2 linked regions of the Streptomonospora nanhaiensis genome follow. The protein of the gene in region 1 interacts with the protein of each later gene in a pairwise test. Links are inferred from orthologs where the notes say so. Each region holds a gene or a part of one and is shown in the gene's direction. Other genes may lie near its edges. The genes, in order: HNR12_RS06055 and HNR12_RS10075.

What was found.
Region 2: the proteins of HNR12_RS06055 (region 1) and HNR12_RS10075 interact in binary tests that used the Escherichia coli proteins (3 or more experiments, as listed by UniProt). The link is inferred for Streptomonospora nanhaiensis from one-to-one orthologs.

Annotation. Positions count from the first base shown.
Region 1 is NZ_JACCFO010000001.1:1,399,419-1,408,031, forward strand. Bases 3,833-6,748 are described here. They hold HNR12_RS06055 (sulfurtransferase TusA family protein), read left to right. Parts: upstream 3,833-5,130; coding sequence 5,131-5,367; downstream 5,368-6,748. Other genes in these bases: ctaC (aa3-type cytochrome oxidase subunit II), read right to left, coding at 3,833-4,725; rpsD (30S ribosomal protein S4), read right to left, coding at 5,459-6,070; HNR12_RS06065 (DUF2470 domain-containing protein), read left to right, coding at 6,220-6,748. Also shown: HNR12_RS06035 (L,D-transpeptidase), read right to left, coding at 1-1,322; HNR12_RS06040 (cytochrome c oxidase subunit 4), read right to left, coding at 1,612-2,037; ctaD (aa3-type cytochrome oxidase subunit I), read right to left, coding at 2,054-3,730; more of ctaC, read right to left, coding at 3,730-3,832; more of HNR12_RS06065, read left to right, coding at 6,749-6,996; HNR12_RS06070 (PfkB family carbohydrate kinase), read right to left, coding at 7,145-8,119; iron-sulfur cluster insertion protein ErpA, read right to left, coding at 8,303-8,613. UniProt on the Escherichia coli protein: Sulfur carrier protein involved in sulfur trafficking in the cell. Part of a sulfur-relay system required for 2-thiolation during synthesis of 2-thiouridine of the modified wobble base 5-methylaminomethyl-2-thiouridine (mnm(5)s(2)U) in tRNA.
Region 2 is NZ_JACCFO010000001.1:2,344,394-2,353,053, reverse strand. The notes cover bases 2,990-5,952. They hold HNR12_RS10075 (cysteine desulfurase family protein), read left to right. Parts: upstream 2,990-3,864; coding sequence 3,865-5,040; downstream 5,041-5,952. Other genes in these bases: HNR12_RS10070 (DUF695 domain-containing protein), read right to left, coding at 5,071-5,952; HNR12_RS10080 (electron transfer flavoprotein subunit alpha/FixB family protein), read left to right, coding at 2,990-3,681. Also shown: HNR12_RS10090 (serine/threonine-protein kinase), read left to right, coding at 1-1,680; HNR12_RS10085 (electron transfer flavoprotein subunit beta/FixA family protein), read left to right, coding at 1,928-2,707; more of HNR12_RS10080, read left to right, coding at 2,737-2,989; more of HNR12_RS10070, read right to left, coding at 5,953-6,249; tRNA 2-thiouridine(34) synthase MnmA, read left to right, coding at 6,375-7,466; HNR12_RS10060 (DedA family protein), read left to right, coding at 7,585-8,115; HNR12_RS10055 (MMPL family transporter), read left to right, coding at 8,382-8,660. UniProt on the Escherichia coli protein: Master enzyme that delivers sulfur to a number of partners involved in Fe-S cluster assembly, tRNA modification or cofactor biosynthesis. Catalyzes the removal of elemental sulfur from cysteine to produce alanine.

The DNA of each region.
Region 1 (8,613 bases):
TCCTGCTCGCCGTGGACGTCGCCCGGCGTGCCCTTGCCGTCGGTGGTGTCGGGCTCGCCGGTGGCGCTGTTGGCCAGCCAGTCCTCCCAGGAGCGCTGCCAGTAGCCCCAGCCGTTGTCGACCTCGAGCTGGCGGTCGGTGCCCGTCACGATGAACGGGTCGCCCATCAGCGACTCCTCGTAGAACCACTTGGCGTCGGCCGTGCTCATGTTGGTGCAGCCGTGGCTGGCGTTGGCCTCGCCGAGCTGGCCGTTCCACGGGGCGGCGTGGGTGAACTCTCCGCTGTTGGAGAAGCGGACCGCGTAGTTCACGTCCAGCTTGTAGCCCTCGGGGCTGTCGACCGGGATGCCCATGGTCGAGGAGTCCATGACCAGGTGCTCGTACTTCTCCATGGTCAGGTGGATGCCGCTGGTGGTGGTGTACTGCCGGGTGTCGCCGCGGCCGTTGCTGATCGGGAACGTCTTCACGGTCTCGCCGTCGCGCTCCACGGTCATGGTGTGGGCGTCGTCGTCGACCGTGGTGATCTGCTCGCGGCCCACCTCGAAGTTGATCTGGTGGTTCTCGATGCCGTAGACGCCCTCGGCGGCCTCGACGCCCGCCAGGTGCAGGTCGACCGTGACCGACTGGTTGGGCTCCCAGTACTCCTCGGGCCGGAAGACCGCCATCTGGTCGCCGAACCAGTTCCAGGCGCCCTGCACCGGCTGCTCGGAGGTGACCTCCATGGAGTTCTCGACCTGCTCCTTGTTCTCCACCGGCAGGTCGAAGTTGATGATGACGGGCATGCCCACGCCGACCGTCTGGCCGCTGGTGGGGAAGTTCGACTGCAGCTCCAGCCGCTTGCCCTCGACCGCCTCCAGCGTGCTGAACTGGCTGACGACCTCGGCCTCCTCGCCGTCGCTGTTCTCGGCGGTGGCGGTGACGGTGACCTCGGCGCCCGGGGTGAGGTTCCAGTCGCTGACCCAGGTGGTCTTGTCCTCGTTGAAGGTGCCGGTCATGGCGCCGAGGGCGGCCCCGCCCGAAGGGCCGGCCGAGGGGGACTCGGCCGGGGCGTTCTGGGCGTCGGCGGCGCCGCCGGTCTGCTCCACCCGGACGTCGGTGATGGTGGCGTCGGCGGCCTCGACGGTGATGGGGGAGTTCGGGGCGACCTCGGTGGCGCCGTCCTCGGGGCTGATGGTGACCTCGACCGCCGGTCCGCCGCCCTCTCCCCCGGTGGACTCCGCGCCGCTGTCGGCTCCCGTGCAGCCGGCGGCCAGGACGAGCAGCAGCCCGGCCAAGCCGGCGCCCGCGCCTCGAACCGCCGTTGGGAATGCGCTGCCCTTCACCGTGCGACCTCCAGTGTCCGGATTGCCCGCGATTTACCGCGTCTCTACCCAGTATGGACGCACCGCGAGGCGGAGAAGTTTGAGACCTGTGGGATGAATTGGGGCGGCCGGGGCCCCAGGCCCGGAATGCCGTACCCCGAACGGGTATCGGCCGCCCAAAAGAGAATACCCCGGCGGATGGTCGATCTCGTCGGAAATCGCCGTCCGCCGGGGTGCTCGGGGCCACTGCGGACCCCCGGGGCGGCGCGGGCCCGGGCCCGCGCCGCCCTGTGCGGCTCGCGCTGTCGGGCTAGTGCTGGAACTCGCCGCGGTAGTACTCGAAGACCCAGCCGATGGCGGTCAGGATCACCGCGAACGCGCCGATGAAGACCATCCACCAGCCGATCGTGACGCCCACGGCCATGAACGCCACCGACAGGGCCACGAACAGCGGCCACCAGCTGTGCGGGCTGAAGAACCCGTACTCGCCGGAGTTCTCGGCGATCTCGCCGTCCAGCCGCTCCTCGGGCGGCAGCCCGTGGTAGCGCTCGCTGCGCCGGGCCGACTGCCACAGCCAGAACCCGACCATCCAGCCGAAGCCGATGGAGACCACCAGGGCGACGGTCCCGGTCCACTCCACGTAGCCCTCGGCCATCCACGACCAGTAGGCGTAGACGGCCGCGACCAGCCCGAAGAAGGTCGAGACGCCCATGAACAGGTATGCCTGCATCTTCATGTCAGTACTCGCTTTGCTACTTCAGGCCCGCGGAGGCCGGCGCGGCCGATCCGGGTGCGGCGGCGTGCGGGTGGTGCAGGTCGAACGCCGGACGCTCGGAGCGGATGCGCGGCAGCGACGTGAAGTTGTGCCGCGGCGGCGGGCAGGAGGTCGCCCACTCCAGCGAGCAGCCGTACTCCCACGGGTCGTCCACGGTCACCTTGGGCGCGTTGCGGGCGGTGACCCACATGTTCCAGAAGAAGATCAGCGTGGAGGCGCCCAGCACGAACGAGGCGATGGAGGACACCATGTTGAGCTCGGTGAACCCGTCGCTGGGCAGGTAGTCGGCGTAGCGGCGCGGGAAGCCCTCGGCGCCCAGCCAGTGCTGGACCAGGAAGGTCCCGTGGAACCCGAAGAACAGGAACCAGAAGTGCCACTTGCCCAGGGCCTCGTTGAGCATCTTGCCGGTGAACTTGGGCCACCAGTAGTAGAAGCCCGCGAACATCGCGAACACCACGGTGCCGAACACCACGTAGTGGAAGTGGGCCACCACGAAGTAGGAGTCGGTCACGTGGAAGTCCAGCGGCGGGGAGGCCAGGATGACACCGGTCAGGCCGCCGAACAGGAACGTCACCAGGAACCCGATGGTGAACAGCATCGGCGTGGCGAACACGAGCTGGCCGCGCCACATGGTGCCGATCCAGTTGAAGAACTTCACCCCGGTGGGCACCGCGATGAGGAACGTCATGAACGAGAAGAACGGCAGCAGCACCGCGCCGGTGGGGAACATGTGGTGCGCCCACACCGTCACCGACAGGCCGGCGATGGCGATGGTCGCGCCCACCAGGCTCTTGTAGCCGAAGATCGGCTTGCGGCTGAACACCGGAAGGATCTCGGTCGCGATGCCGAAGAACGGCAGCGCGATGATGTAGACCTCCGGGTGGCCGAAGAACCAGAACAGGTGCTGCCACAGGATGGCGCCGCCGTGCTCGGCGTCGTAGACGTGCGTACCGATCATCCGGTCGGCGCCCAGCGCGATCAGGGCCGCGGTCAGGACCGGGAAGGCGATGAGCACCAGCACGCTGGTCAGCATCGCGTTCCAGGTGAAGATCGGCATGCGGAACATCGTCATGCCCGGCGCGCGCATGCACAGGCCGGTGGTGATGAAGTTGACCGCACCCAGGATCGTGCCCAGACCGCTGACGGCCAGGCCCATGATCCACAGGTCGCCGCCCAGGCCGGGCGAGCGCACGGCGTCCGACAGCGGGGTGTAGGCGAACCAGCCGAAGCTGGCCGCGCCGCCGGGGGTGAGGAACCCGCCCACGGCGATGAGGCTGCCGAACAGGTACAGGTAGTAGCCGAACAGGTTGATGCGGGGGAACGCCACGTCGGGCGCGCCGATCTGCAGCGGCATGATGATGTTGGCGAACCCGACGAACAGCGGGGTCGCGAACATCAGCAGCATGATCGTGCCGTGCATCGTGAACAGCTGGTTGAACTGCTCGTTGGTCACGACCTGCAGGCCGGGCCACAGCAGCTCGGCGCGCATGACCAGCGCGAGGATGCCGCCGAAGATGAAGAAGAGGAACGAGGTGATCAGGTACATGTACCCGATGACCTTGTGGTCGGTCGACGTCAGCCAGCTGACGATGATGGAGCCCTTGCGGGTGGGGGCGGGGGCCGCCTCCGCGCGTGGCTGTGTTGCGGTCGCCATTACTGGCCTGCCTCCTCCTCGGCCGACGCCGAAGGCTCGGGCGTCTCGGTGGACTCGTCGCGGGCCACGTCGTCGCCCGACCCCTCCTGGTCCCCGGTGCCGGGGCCCTCGATGGCGGTGCCGGTGTCCTCGCCGCGCGGCTCCAGCTCCTCGCCGGACTCCAGCTGCTGCTGCTCGTCGGCGGCGGCCTGGCGCTGCTCCTCGACCCAGCGGTCGTAGTCGTCGGGCTCCATGACCTCGACGGTGAACAGCATGCGGGAGTGGTCGACACCGCACAGCTCGGCGCAGCGGCCGGCGTAGGTGCCCGCGGTGCCCTCCTGGACCTTGACCTGGAACTCGTTGTCCTGGCCGGGGATGATGTCCATCTTGAAGGCGAAGGCCGGGATCCAGAAGGAGTGGATCACGTCGGGCGAGGTGAGGTCGAAGTGCACGACGTCGCCCTCGCGCAGCACCAGCGTGGGCTGGTGCTGGGGGGTGCCCGCGACCGAGAACTCGGTCTGGGGCTCGGTGCCCTGCTCCTCGGCGTCGACACGCGACTGGTCGAGGTAGTTGAACTGCCAGCTCCACTGGAAGCCGACGACCTCGATGTTGGTGTCGGCCGGCTCCTCGGTGTCGAGCAGGACCGTCTGGTCGCGCGCGGTGAAGTAGAACAGGACCGCGATGATGACGATCGGCAGGACGGTGTACAGGGCCTCGATGGGCATGTTGTAGCGCACCTGCGGCGGAAGCTGCTCGGAGCGCTTGCGGTGGAAGATGACCGTCCAGACGATCAGTCCCCACACCAGGATGCCGACCGCGAACGCCGCCACCCACGAGCCCTGCCAGAGCGTGAGGACACGCTGGCCCTGTTCGGTGATCGGCTCCGGCACGCCCAAACGAGTGAACTCGTTCGACGCGCAGCCGGTCGCGGCCAGGCCCAGCGCGGCGAGCGCGGCGCCGCGTGGTGCCCATCGGCGCAGCGCGGGGCGCCGATTCCTATGGCGGGTCGGACTCACGGATTGCCTTCCCAGCGGTGATGCCCGCGGTCGTCGCGCGGGCGGTGGTATTCCAAAGCTTTTCGGGGGAAACACTAGCGCGATCAGCCCGCAGGGCAGTCCAGGGGCATGCCTGACCAGCGTGTTGACCGGGGTGCCCGGCGGGCTTCCGGCCGGACACGCGCTGGGGCCTCCGTACCGCGCCCGGGGCGCGGTGCGGACGCCTGCGGCGATCCGGGGCGGATCGGCGTGTTCGCCCGGCCCGCCGGCGGGGTCGCCTCCGGCTGCCTCGGGTGCCGGCGCGGCCCTCGCAAGCGGGCTAAGGCGAGAGTACCGCTGGTTTCACGCGTCCCTTAACCGGGTGCCACTTAGCCGGCGACTTGGGTAAAGAATGGGATACGAGCAGGCGTCGAGGGGAGAGCGCAGGTGTCGGACCAGCCGTTGGTGACCGTGGAGGCGATCGGCCGCAAGTGCCCGATCCCCATCATCATGCTGGCCGGGCGGATCCGGGAGGTGCCCATCGGCTCGGTCATCGCCGTCACGGCCGACGACCCCGCCGCGCGGACGGACATCCCCTCGTGGTGCCGGATGAAGATGCAGGAGTTCGTGGCCGAGGTCCCGCTGAGCCGGGGCAGCGCGTTCCACATCCGCCGCATGTACTAGCCCGCCCGGGCCGCGCGCGGGCGGGCCCGCGGAGCACAGCGGGCCGTGCGCCCCCGAGGGGTCGCACGGCCCGCGCGCGTGTCAGCGGGGACTAGCGCGCGTAGTACTCCACGACGAGCTGCTCGTCGAAGGGCACCGGCACCTGCTCGCGCTTGGGGCGGTCGACGACCGCGACGCGCAGGTCCTTGTGGCTGACGGCGAGGTAGCCGGCGATCTTGTCGTCGGCGTGCACGCCCTCGGCGGCCTCCACGAACGGCACCATCTGCCGGGACTTCTCCCGGACGGCGATGACCTGACCCGGCTTCACCAGGTAGGAGGGGATGTCGACCTTCTTGCCGTCCACGGTGATGTGGCCGTGGTTGATGTACTGGCGGGCCGCGTAGATCGACGGCGCCAGGCCGGCGCGCAGCACGACCGAGACGAGCCGCAGCTCCAGCTCGGCGATCAGCTCCTCACCGGTACGGCCGGGCCGCTTCTTGGCGTTCTCGTAGGCGCGGGCCAGCTGCTTCTCGGAAAGGTCGTAGTACCAGCGCAGGCGCTGCTTCTCGGCCTGGCGCACCGCGTAGTCGCTGCTGGAGCGCCGAACTCGGCGGCCGTGCTCACCCGGGGGGTAGGGCCGCTTCTCGAAGTAGCTGACCGCCTTACGGGTCAGCGGGATACCCGCGCGCCGGGACAACCGCACCTTAGGTCCGGTGTAGCGCATTAACGTCCTCCGTCTATGTGTCTCTTGCGAAAACGGGAATCCTAGGTAAGGCTTGCCTAAGTCTAGGAGGTGTCATGCGACAGCCCTGCCCGTCCGCGATCGAACGGGTCCGTTCCCTTGCCGCCACGGCGACCCCCACCATGGCGACGTTGGCTGACTATCCCGACACGCGTTTCAGCGTGCGCGGGGCGGTCGATCACGCCGGCCGCGTGCTCCTGTGGGTCGCGGCCGACCACCCGTTGCGCGAGGCGCTGCGGGAGGGGCGGCAGGGTGACACCGGACCGATGGTCGGGGTCGAACTGTCCGCGCTGCGGCGTGTGGGTCGCACCCCTACTGTACGCGCTCGGCTGTGGTGCCAGGGCAGGGCGGGTGCGGTGCCGGCCCGCGAGCGGCGCGGGGCGGCCCTGGCGGTGTGGGAGCGCGACCCCGACGAGGAGCTGCTGGCGGCGCTGGGCCCCTCCCCCGCCGGTCCCGCTCCGCTGCTGGTCAGGGTGGCTCCGGCGACCGTGCTCTACCACACCTACGACGCCATGGGCGTGGTCGAGGGGCCGGCCTACCTGGCCGCGCGGGCCGATCCGCTGGTCGGCCCGGCCGAGGACATCCTGGCCCGGGTCAACGACCGCTACCGCGACGAACTGGCCGCCGCCGCGGCCGCCCTGCCGGGTGCGCCGCGCGGCGCGGCGTGGCTGTGGGAGCTGGACTCCCGCGGTGCCACCGTGTGGGTGAACCCGGTCTCGGGCGCCGACCCGGTGCTGGTGCGGGTGCCCTGGAGCGCGCCGGCGAGCGCGCCCTGCCAGCTGGAGCGGGCGGTGTTCGACTTCCTGGCCGGCGGCGGCGAGCGCGCGGCGGCGGCCCCGGCCGAGGCGGCCGCGCCCGCGGAGCCTCCTGCGGCGCGGCGCGGCTGCCGCCGGCGCCCGCGCGGCTGAGCGGGGGCAGGCGGGTTCGGGAGAACGCGGGCGGACGGCGGCGCGGGGGTCGGGGGCGTTCGGGGCCGGGAGTCCCGCCCGCCGAGGCCGGAGCGCGCACGCCGAAGGGCCCCCGCGTCGGCGGAGGCCCCGGGTCGGGCCGGTGCGGCTAGGCCAGGTGCGGCTTGATCGCCCGCGCGCTGTCCTCGCCGTAGGAGGCGGTGATCTTGTCGAGCAGGCTCGCGGGGGTCAGCTCGTACTCCTGGGGGCCGTTGACCTCCAGGCAGTGCACGGCGACGGCGTTGCCGACCTGGGCGGCGTGCTCCAGGGACAGGCCCCACGAGACCCCCGCCAGGAAGCCCGCGCGGAAGGCGTCGCCGACACCGGTGGGGTCGACCTTCTCGGTGACCACGGCGGCGGGCACGGCGATCGAGGGCTCACCGCGCCGGTCGATCCGCACGCCCTTGGCGCCCAGCGTGGTGACGCGGATCCGCACCCGGGAGAGGATGTCGTCGTCGCTCCAGCCGGTCTTCTGCTCGCAGAGCGCCTTCTCGTACTCGTTGGTGAAGAGGTAGTCGGCGCCCTCGATCAGCCGGCGGACGTCGGGGCCCTCCATGAACGCCAGCTGCTGGGAGGGGTCGGCTGCGAACGCGATGTCGCGGTCGCGGCACTCGTCGCTGTGCCGGATCATGGCGCCGGGGTCGTTGGCGCTGACCAGCACGAGGTCGAACCCGCCGGCGCGCTCGGCCAGGGGCTGCAGCTCGATGTTGCGCGCCTCGGCCATGGCCCCGGCGTAGAACGACGCGATCTGGTTGTGGTCGCGGTCGGTGGTGCAGACGAACCGCGCCGTGTGCCGCAGTTCGGAGATGTGCACGCCGGAGGTGTCGACCCCGTGGCGGTCCAGCCAGGCGCGGTACTCGTCGAAGTCGGTGCCGGCGGCCCCGACCAGGTGGGGGCGCAGGCCCAGCGCGCCCATGGCGAAGCAGATGTTGGGGCCGCACCCGCCGCGGCGGATCTCCAGCTCGTCCACCAGGAACGACAGCGACACCTGTTCGAGCTGATCGGCGATGAGTTGTTCGGAGAAGCGTCCCTCGAAGGTCATCAGATGGTCGGAGGCAATCGATCCGGTAACCGCGATGCGCACTGCGGAGGGCTCCTTGGGTCGGGAGACGGGACGGGGCTTAAGCCTACAGAGCCGCCCCCGCGGCGTCTGCGGGCCCCGCGCGCGGCGGGGCGCGCACGCGAAAGGGTCCGCGCGCCCCGCGGGCGCGCGGACCCGTGCCGCATCGAGGGCGCCGGCCCGTGCGGGCGCGGCGCTCGACCCCCCTTAGTTGAAGGAGTCGCCGCAGGCGCAGGAGCCGGTGGCGTTGGGGTTGTCGATGGTGAAGCCCTGCTTCTCGATGGTGTCGACGAAGTCGATGGTGGCGCCCATGAGGTAGGGGGCGCTCATGCGGTCGGTGACGACCTCGACGCCGGAGAAGTCGGCGACGACGTCGCCGTCCAGCTCACGCTCGTCGAAGAAAAGCTGGTAGCGGAGCCCGGAGCAGCCCCCCGGCTGCACAGCGACACGCAGCCGAAGGTCGTCGCGGCCTTCCTGCTCCAGGAGGCCCTTGACCTTGCTCGCCGCCTCGTCCGTCA
Region 2 (8,660 bases), 940 kb from region 1 along the record:
GACCTCAAGCCGGGCAACGTCATCATCTCCAACGGCGAACCGATCGTCATCGACTTCGGGATCGCCCACGCCGTCGACGGCGCCAAGCTCACCCAGACCGGCACGTTCGTGGGCACGCCCAGCTACCTGTCGCCCGAGGTCATCGAGGGCACCGACCTCGGTCCGGCCACCGACATCCACGCCTGGGGCGCCACCGTGGCCTTCGCCGCCACCGGCCACCCGCCCTACGGCGCCGGGTCCTTCGAGGTGATCTTCTTCCGGATCCTCAACGGCGAGATCAACCTCGACGGCATGCCCGCCGCGCTCCAGCCGCTGGTCGAGGCCGCCGTCTCGCGCGACATGTCGGCCCGGCCCACCGCGGCCCAGCTCGTCGCCCAGACCAGCCGCCTCAACCTCGACCTCCCCTGGACCGAGGACGCCGCCTACACCGGCAGCGGCCTCACCGGCAACCACACCGTGCAGGCGCCCCACCACAGCCCCGGGCGCACCGCCGACCACGGCTCCGCCGGCGCCACCGGCTGGGGTACGGCCGCGGCCGCGGGCGCCGCCGGGGCCGCGGCCGGCGCCGGGGCGCTGGCCGGCTCGGCCATGGGCGCCGACACCCCGGGCGCCGACCTGGGCGGCCCCGACCGCACCATGGCCGCGGGCGCGGGCGGAGCGGACCGCACGATGGCCGCCCCGGGCGGCGCCGACCGCACGATGGCGGCGGGCGCGGGCGGAGCGGACCGCACCATGGCCGCCCCGGGCGGCGCCGACCGCACGATGGCGGCGGGCGCGGGCGGAGCGGACCGCACCATGGCCGCCCCCGACGACTGGGAGCAGCGCGAGACCGGCAAGGCCGGCCCCTACACCGCCGACGACGACGCCGACGACCCCATGGCGCCGCGCACCCAGTTCTTCAACTCCACGCTGCGCCCCGAGGAGTTCCGCGACATCCTCACCCCCGTCGAGGAGCGGCGCGGCGGCCAGGTCGGCCGCTACGGCGACGAGGACGACGGCGAGGAGGATCGCGGCGGGTTCCTCACCCGCTTCCGCCGGGGCGGCGGCGACCGCCTCAGCGACTACATCGACACCGACGACGACGCCGAGGACGACGACTACGAGGAGGAGCCGCGCCACCTGCCGTGGCTGCTGGTCATCCCCGTCCTGGCCTTCCTCACCGGGTTCACGCTGGCCATCCCCGACATCGGCGTGCTGCTCGGCGTGCTCGCCGCCTCGGTGCTGGGCGCCCTCGACACCGTCAAGGTCGAGCACGCCCGGCGGCTCCAGACCCGCGGCCCGCGCAGCTCCGACCACATGGTGATCGCGCTGAGCATGCCGTGGGCGGTGCTGCGCACCCTGGGCCGCACCCTGCTCTACGGGCTGGGCTACCTGCTGGCCGGGATCGTGGTGGGGATCGTCATCGGCCTGATCACCGGCACGAACAACCCCAACAACGTCACCGCCTACGCGCTGGGCCTGGTGGTGCTGCTCAGCTTCGTGGGCCCCAACGGCCGCGGCGCCATGCGCCAGGCCCGATCCACCATCGAGGGCATCGCCGTGCGCAACACCTACGTCTACTGGGGCGCGATCGTGGTGCCGGTGCTGCTGGCGCTGCTGGTGCTGTCCTACGGCCTGGGCGCGCACTCCTACTGGCTCATTCCGGGCGGCCCCTCCAACTGGGCGCTGTTCGGCGGCTGACACCCCCGCGCGCGGGGCCTTCGGCGCCCCGCGCCGCCAGGGGGCGGGTCGGGTTCGCCCCGAGTGCTACCAGCCAGTAACATCGGGGTGGAAAGCAGAGTACGCAGGCGGGAGGCGTGACGTGAACGCCGCCCCGCCACCCGATGGCATCGATTGCATTTGGCACCCTTAGGGGCCACGGACGCGCCAGGCGTCCGCGCCGTCCGAGTGGGCGACGCATGAGTGCAGGGGAGGTCGGCCACCGGCCATGAATATTGTCGTTTTGGTCAAGCAGGTCCCGGACACGGCGACCGAGCGCAAGCTCTCGTCCGATGACAACACGCTGGACCGCGCGGCGTCGGACGGCGTCATCAACGAGCTGGACGAGTACGCCATCGAGGAGGCGCTGCTCCTCAAGGAGAAGCACGGCGGCGAGGTCACCATCCTGACGATGGGACCCGACCAGGCCACCGACTCCATCCGCAAGGCCCTGTCCATGGGCGCCGACAAGGCCGTCCACCTCGTGGACGACGCGCTGCACGGCTCCGACGCCCTCCAGACCGCCTACGCCCTGTCCAAGGCGCTGGGCACGCTGGAGTACGACCTCGTCGTGCTGGGCTCGGAGTCCACCGACGCCCGCACCGGCATCGTCGGCGCGGCGCTGGCCGAGTACCTGGGCCTGCCGCAGCTCACCCTCGCCGGCAAGGTCGAGGTCGACGGCCGGGCCATCAAGATCCAGCGCGCCACCGACTACGGCTACGACGTGGTCGAGGCGCAGCTCCCGGCCGTGGTGTCGGTCGTCGAGAAGATCAACGAGCCGCGCTACCCGTCGTTCAAGCTCATCATGCAGGCCAAGAAGAAGCCGGTCGCCAAGCTCAGCGCCGCCGACGCCGGCATCGACACCGCCCTGGTGGGCCTGGCCAACGCCGCCACCGAGACCGTCGACTTCGCGCCGGCCCCGCCGCGCGCCGCCGGCACCGTGATCAAGGACGAGGGCGACGGCGGCGTCAAGGCCGCCGACTTCCTCGCCGAGAAGAAGTTCGTGTAGGTCCGGCGAGACAGGAAGGATTGACTGACATGGCTGAAGTCCTCGTCCTCGTCGACCACGTCGACGGTGAGGTCAAGAAGGTCACCACCGAGCTGCTGACGGCCGCCCGCCGTGTCGGCGAGCCCGCGGCGGTCTGGATCGGTGACGGCGCCGAGGCCGCCCAGGCCCGGCTCGCCGAGTTCGGCGCGGTCAAGGTCTACGCCGCCTCCGCCGAGCTGAACGACTACGTGGTGGCCCCCAAGGCCGAGCTGCTGGCCAAGCTCGCCCAGGAGAAGTCCGCCGCGGCCGTCCTCGTCTCGGCCACCCCCGAGAACAAGGAGGTCGCCGGCCGCACCGCCGTGAAGCTCGGCTCGGGCGTGCTCACCGACGTGGTCGACCTCACGGCCGACCTCGTGGCCGAGCACAGCGTCTTCGGCGGCGCCGTGGTCACCCACGCCAAGGTGCGCACGGGCGTGCCCGTCGTCGCGGTGCGGCCCAACTCCGTGCCGGCCGAGCCCGCCCCGGCCCAGGCCGAGGTCGAGCAGGTCGCCGTGGAGCTGTCGGCCGCCGCCACCGCCGCCCGCGTGGTCGAGCGCGTGGTGCAGGAGAAGGGCGCCCGCCCGGAGCTGACCGAGGCCGCGATCGTGGTCTCCGGCGGACGCGGCGTGGGCTCCGACGACTTCTCCGTCGTGGAGAACCTGGCCGACGCCCTCGGCGCCGCCGTGGGCGCCTCGCGCGCCGCGGTCGACTCCGGCTGGTACCCCAACCAGTTCCAGGTCGGCCAGACCGGCAAGACCGTCAGCCCCAACCTCTACGTCGCCCTGGGCATCTCCGGCGCGATCCAGCACCGGGCCGGCATGCAGACCTCGAAGAACATCGTCGCGGTCAACAAGGACCCCGAGGCCCCGATCTTCGAGCTGGCCGACTTCGGCGTGGTCGGCGACCTCCACACGGTGGCGCCGCAGCTCACCGAGGAGATCAACAAGCGCAGGTGAGCGCCGCGGGCGGCGCGTCCGCCCACGGCGCCCGCACGGCCCCGGGAGGCGTCCGCCGCCCGGGGCCGCGGCGCGTCCGGGGCCCGCCGACCGGGACCGCGGCGCCCCGCCGGGCGCGGGGGTGCCCCTAGGCCGGGGCGCGGCCGAGCGCACCCGGCGCGCCGCCGTATGCTGGACACCGCCATGGTGTACCTGGATCACGCCGCCACCACCGCCGTCCGTCCCGAGGTAGTCGCGGACATGACGGAGGAGTTCGGCCACCTCGGAAACCCCTCCTCGCTGCACGGCGCGGGGCGCCGCGCCCGCCGCGCGGTCGAGGAGGCGCGCGAGAGCATCGCCGACTCCCTCGGCTGCGCCCCCAACGAGGTGGTGTTCACCGCCGGGGGCACCGAGGCCGACAACCTCGCCGTCAAGGGCCTGTACTGGGCCCGCGCCCAGGAGTCCCCCCGCCGCCGGCGCATCCTCGTCAGCGCGGTGGAGCACCACGCGGCGCTCGACCCCGCCCGCTGGATGGCCGACCACCAGGGCGCCGTCTACGAGGAGGTCCCGGTCGACCGCCACGGCCGCGTGGCGCCCGAGGCGCTGCGCGCCGCCATCGAGCGCGACCCCGACGACGTCGCCCTGGTGTCGGTGATGTGGGCCAACAACGAGGTCGGCACCCTCCAGCCGGTGGCCGAGCTGGCCGCGGTGGCCCGCGAGTACGGCATCCCCTTCCACAGCGACGCGGTGCAGGCGGTGGGCACCCAGCCGGTGTCCTTCGCCGAGTCCGGGGCCTCCGCGCTGACCGTCAGCGCGCACAAGATCGGCGGGCCCGTGGGCGTGGGCGCCCTGGTGCTGGCGCGCGGCGTGGAGCCCACCCCCGTGCTGCACGGCGGCGGTCAGGAGCGCGAGCTGCGCTCGGGCACGCTGATGACCCCGCTGCTGCGCGGGTTCGCCACGGCGCTGCGGCTGGCGGCGGCCGAACGCGCCGCCCACGCCCGCCACCTGGCCCGGCTGCGCGACTCCCTGGTGGCGGCGGTGCGCGAGCACGTGCCCGACGCCGTCCTCAACGGCCACCCCACCGAGCGCCTGCCCGGGATCGCGCACCTGTCCTTCCCCGGCTGCGAGGGCGACGCCCTGCTGATGCTGCTGGACGCGCGCGGGATCGCGTGCTCCACGGGGTCGGCGTGCTCGGCCGGGGTGGCGCAGGCCAGCCACGTGCTGCTGGCCATGGGCGCCGACGCCGAGACCGCGCGCAGCTCGCTGCGGTTCTCGCTGGGGCACGGCTCCGGCCCGGCCGACATCGCCGCGCTGGGCGAGGCGATCGGCCCCGTGGTCGAGCGCGCGCGGGCGGCCCGCCGCAAGCGCCGCGCCGCCTGAGCCGCCCCCGGCGGCCGGGGGCGGGCCCGATCAGCGCTCCAGCTGCCCCCGGATGGGCCGCAGCAGCTGCTCGATGGTCTGCCACTCGGGGTCGAGCCGGCTCTGCACCACCGCGCGGCCCTCGCCCCAGTCGCGCACGGCCGCCTCGAAGTCGGCCATCACCCCGGAGTCGGGGTCGATGTAGAAGTAGAACTGCCGCTGGCCGCCCGCGGTCTGCTGGGCCAGTAGGGCGCCGTTGTCGCCCAGCAGCGTGCGCAGCCCGGTGGCGAACTCCTCCAGCGCTGTGGTGGAGGGCTCGGTGGGCAGCCGGTCGCCGTCGCTGGCGGCGTAGGGCAGCACCACGTGGGCGTAGAGGGTGAGCGCCGGGAAGTCGCGGCGGTGCAGCGGGTGGCGCACCGCGATCTCGATCACGCCGCGCAGCGGCACCCGGCCCTGGAGGGTCACCCAGCCGCCCAGCGCGCCGGAGAGCTGGCTCACGACCGAGGGGATGGAGGTGGGCGGCAGCGGGTCCAGCGGCTTCTCCACCAGCGGCTCGGTCCGGCCCACCCAGCGCACGTAGTCGTCCTCGCCCAGCGCCAGCATCACCACGTGGTCGGCCAGCCCGGCGCGGGTCTCCTCGGACACGAACATGAAGTCGGGGTGGTAGACCCCCACCTCGACCTTGCTGCGCCGCTGGTCGACGCGCATGGACACGCTGCTGTGCGCGAGGTCGAACTCGTGGTCGTCCCAGCGCGTCGTGCGGCCCAGGCGCTCGGGGTCGGCCGGCAGCGCGGGGAAGAACCGCCAGCCGGGCTCCTCGGGCGCCGCCCGCGCCCAGCGCTCGGTGAGCACCCGCGCCTGGTCGTCGGGCCCGGCGGTGAGCACCAGCGCGTGCGTGGAGCCGTTCTCCAGCGAGGCCAGGGGGTCGTCCAGCGCCGCCATGCGCGCCATCAGCCGCCCGGGGTCGGTGTCGTCGTCGAGCCCGAGGTCGCCCAGCCCGCCCAGCCCGGAGTCGGCGTCGCGCGGCGCCGTGGAGACCTCCCAGTTGAGGTCGGGGTGGATCCGCGCCACCGCCTGGGACACCCGCTCGGCGACGTCCTCGGGCGGCGGGGTGCCGTTGTCGACGGAGGCCGCCAGGGCGGTCCGGAACTCCGGCCACTGGCGCCAGAACTCGTCCACGGCGACGGCGGATTCGGACTGCTGAGAGCGGCGGCGACGGAACAGAGCCATGGCCCTGATTTTCGCAGAACGCCGCGGCGGGCGCGCCAGAAGGTCCCCGCGCGGCGCGGGCGGGGCGCGGCCCGGCGAAACCCTGTCGAGGCGGGTGCCCGCCAGGACATAGGCTGGGAGGCGCTATGACTCTGCGCGTACTGGCCGCCATGTCCGGCGGCGTCGACTCCGCCGTGGCCGCCGCCCGCGCGGCCGAGGCCGGCCACGACGTCACCGGCGTCCACCTGGCCCTCTCCAAGAACCCGCAGTCCTACCGCAGCGGCGCGCGCGGCTGCTGCACGGTCGAGGACTCCCGCGACGCCCGCCGCGCGGCCGACGTCATCGGCATCCCCTTCTACGTGTGGGACATGGCCGAGGAGTTCGACCGCGACGTGGTGAGCGACTTCGTCGCCGAGTACGCCGCGGGCCGCACCCCCAACCCGTGCCTGCGCTGCAACGAGAAGATCAAGTTCGCGGCGGTGCTGGACCGCGCGATCGCGCTGGGCTTCGACGCCGTGTGCACCGGCCACCACGTCCGCAAGGTCGACGGCCGGCTGCGGCGCAGCGTCGACCTCGGCAAGGACCAGTCCTACGTGCTGGGCGTGCTCACCCGCGAGCAGGTGGCGCACGCCATGTTCCCGCTGGGCGACTGCACCAAGGTCGAGGTCCGGGCCGAGGCCGAGCGGCGCGGGCTGGCGGTGGCCGACAAGCCCGACAGCCACGACATCTGCTTCATCGCCGACGGCGACACCGCCGGATTCCTCAACGACCGGCTGGGCGGGGAGCCCGGCCCCATCAAGGACGAGTCCGGCGCCGTGCTGGGCACCCACCAGGGCGCGCACACGTTCACGGTGGGCCAGCGCAAGGGCCTCAACCTGGGGGGCGCCGTCAAGCGCCGCTACGTGCTGTCCATCGAGCCGGTGAACAACACGGTCACGGTGGGCCCGCGCGACTCCCTCAAGGTCGACGAGATCACCGCCGAGCGCCCGGTGTGGAGCGGCTGCGCGCCGCTGACCGAGCCCACCGCCTGCCGGGTGCAGCTGCGCGCCCACGGCGAGGTCTACGGCTGCCGCGCGGTGGAGCGCGACGGCCGGCTGGTGATCGAGCTGGACGAGCCGGCCACCGGGGTGGCGGCGGGCCAGGCCGCCGTTCTGTACGGCGGCGAGCACGGCGACACCGTGCTGGGGTCGGGCACCATCGCGGCCACCGCCCGCCGCAGGCAGGACTCCCCGGTCTAGCGCGCCACCGGCGCCCGGCGCGGGCGGGGTCTGGTCGGCCACAATTCGCCGCCGCCGACCTCCGTACAGGTTAGGTAAGGCATAGCATGGTTGCCTGATCCGTGTGCGGAGGGGTGCGATGGAGTACGGGTTCCTGGACGGCCGGCCCTTCTGGATCGTCTACGCCGCCCTCTTCGCCATCGTCTTCGCCCGCACCCAGGCCACCTACTGGATCGGCCGCGGCCTGGGGATCGGGCTGCACCGCTCGCCCGCCGGCCGGCGGCTCGGCGACCGCCTGGAGCGGGCCGAGTCGCTGATCAACCGCTTCGGGCCGCCCGTGGTCACCCTCTCCTACGCCACCGTGGGCTTCCAGACCGCCATCCACCTGGCGGCCGGGGCGATGCGCATGTCGTTCGTGCGCTACCTGGTGGCCATGCTGCCCGGCTGCGCCGGGTGGGCGGCCGTCTACAGCCTCGGCGGCCTGGCCGTCCTCGCCGTGTGGTGGGACCTCTTCCTGCGCTCGCCCGCCCTGGCGGCGGCCGCGGGGGTGCTCCTGATCGCCGCGGCGGTGGCGGCGGTGCTGCTGGCGCGCCGCCGCCGCGCGCGGTCGGCCGCGCCCGCTGACGGCACAGAGCCGGCCGACACGCCCTCGGCGTCCTCCGCCGCCTGAGCCGCGGGCACGCTCCCGCCCCCGCATCCCCGCGCGGCGCCCGCCGCCGGGCACCTGGCCGCGCCGCCGCGCCCCGCGTGCCTTCACCGCGCTCTACCCGCCCTTCACCGCGTCCCGGGGCGGGGTGCGTTCCCCGATTGTGGGTAATGCATACGATATTGACTCCATATGATCTGCTGTATATACAGTAGCTGCGCCCGGGAGTCCCCGGCGCCCCTTTCCCGCCGGCCTCGGGCCGTCCCACTCCGGAAGGCAGCGCAGCAGACGTGTCCATCACCCGACCACCCGTCACCGCCGACCCCCCGCCCGGCCTGCGGTCCTCCGCCCTGCGCCGCCTGGGCCGGTTCACCGCCCGCCGCTCCGGGACCGTCCTGCTGGCCTCGGCGGTGCTCACCCTCGTCGCCCTGCTCGCCGCCGCCGGGACCCTCGACCGGCTGGTGCTCAGCAGGTTCGTCAGCCCCGGATCGGAGTCGCTGCAGGCCGCCCAGATCCTCCAGGAGGAGTTCGGCACCGGCACCCAGGGCGTGCTGCTGCTGGTCACCGCC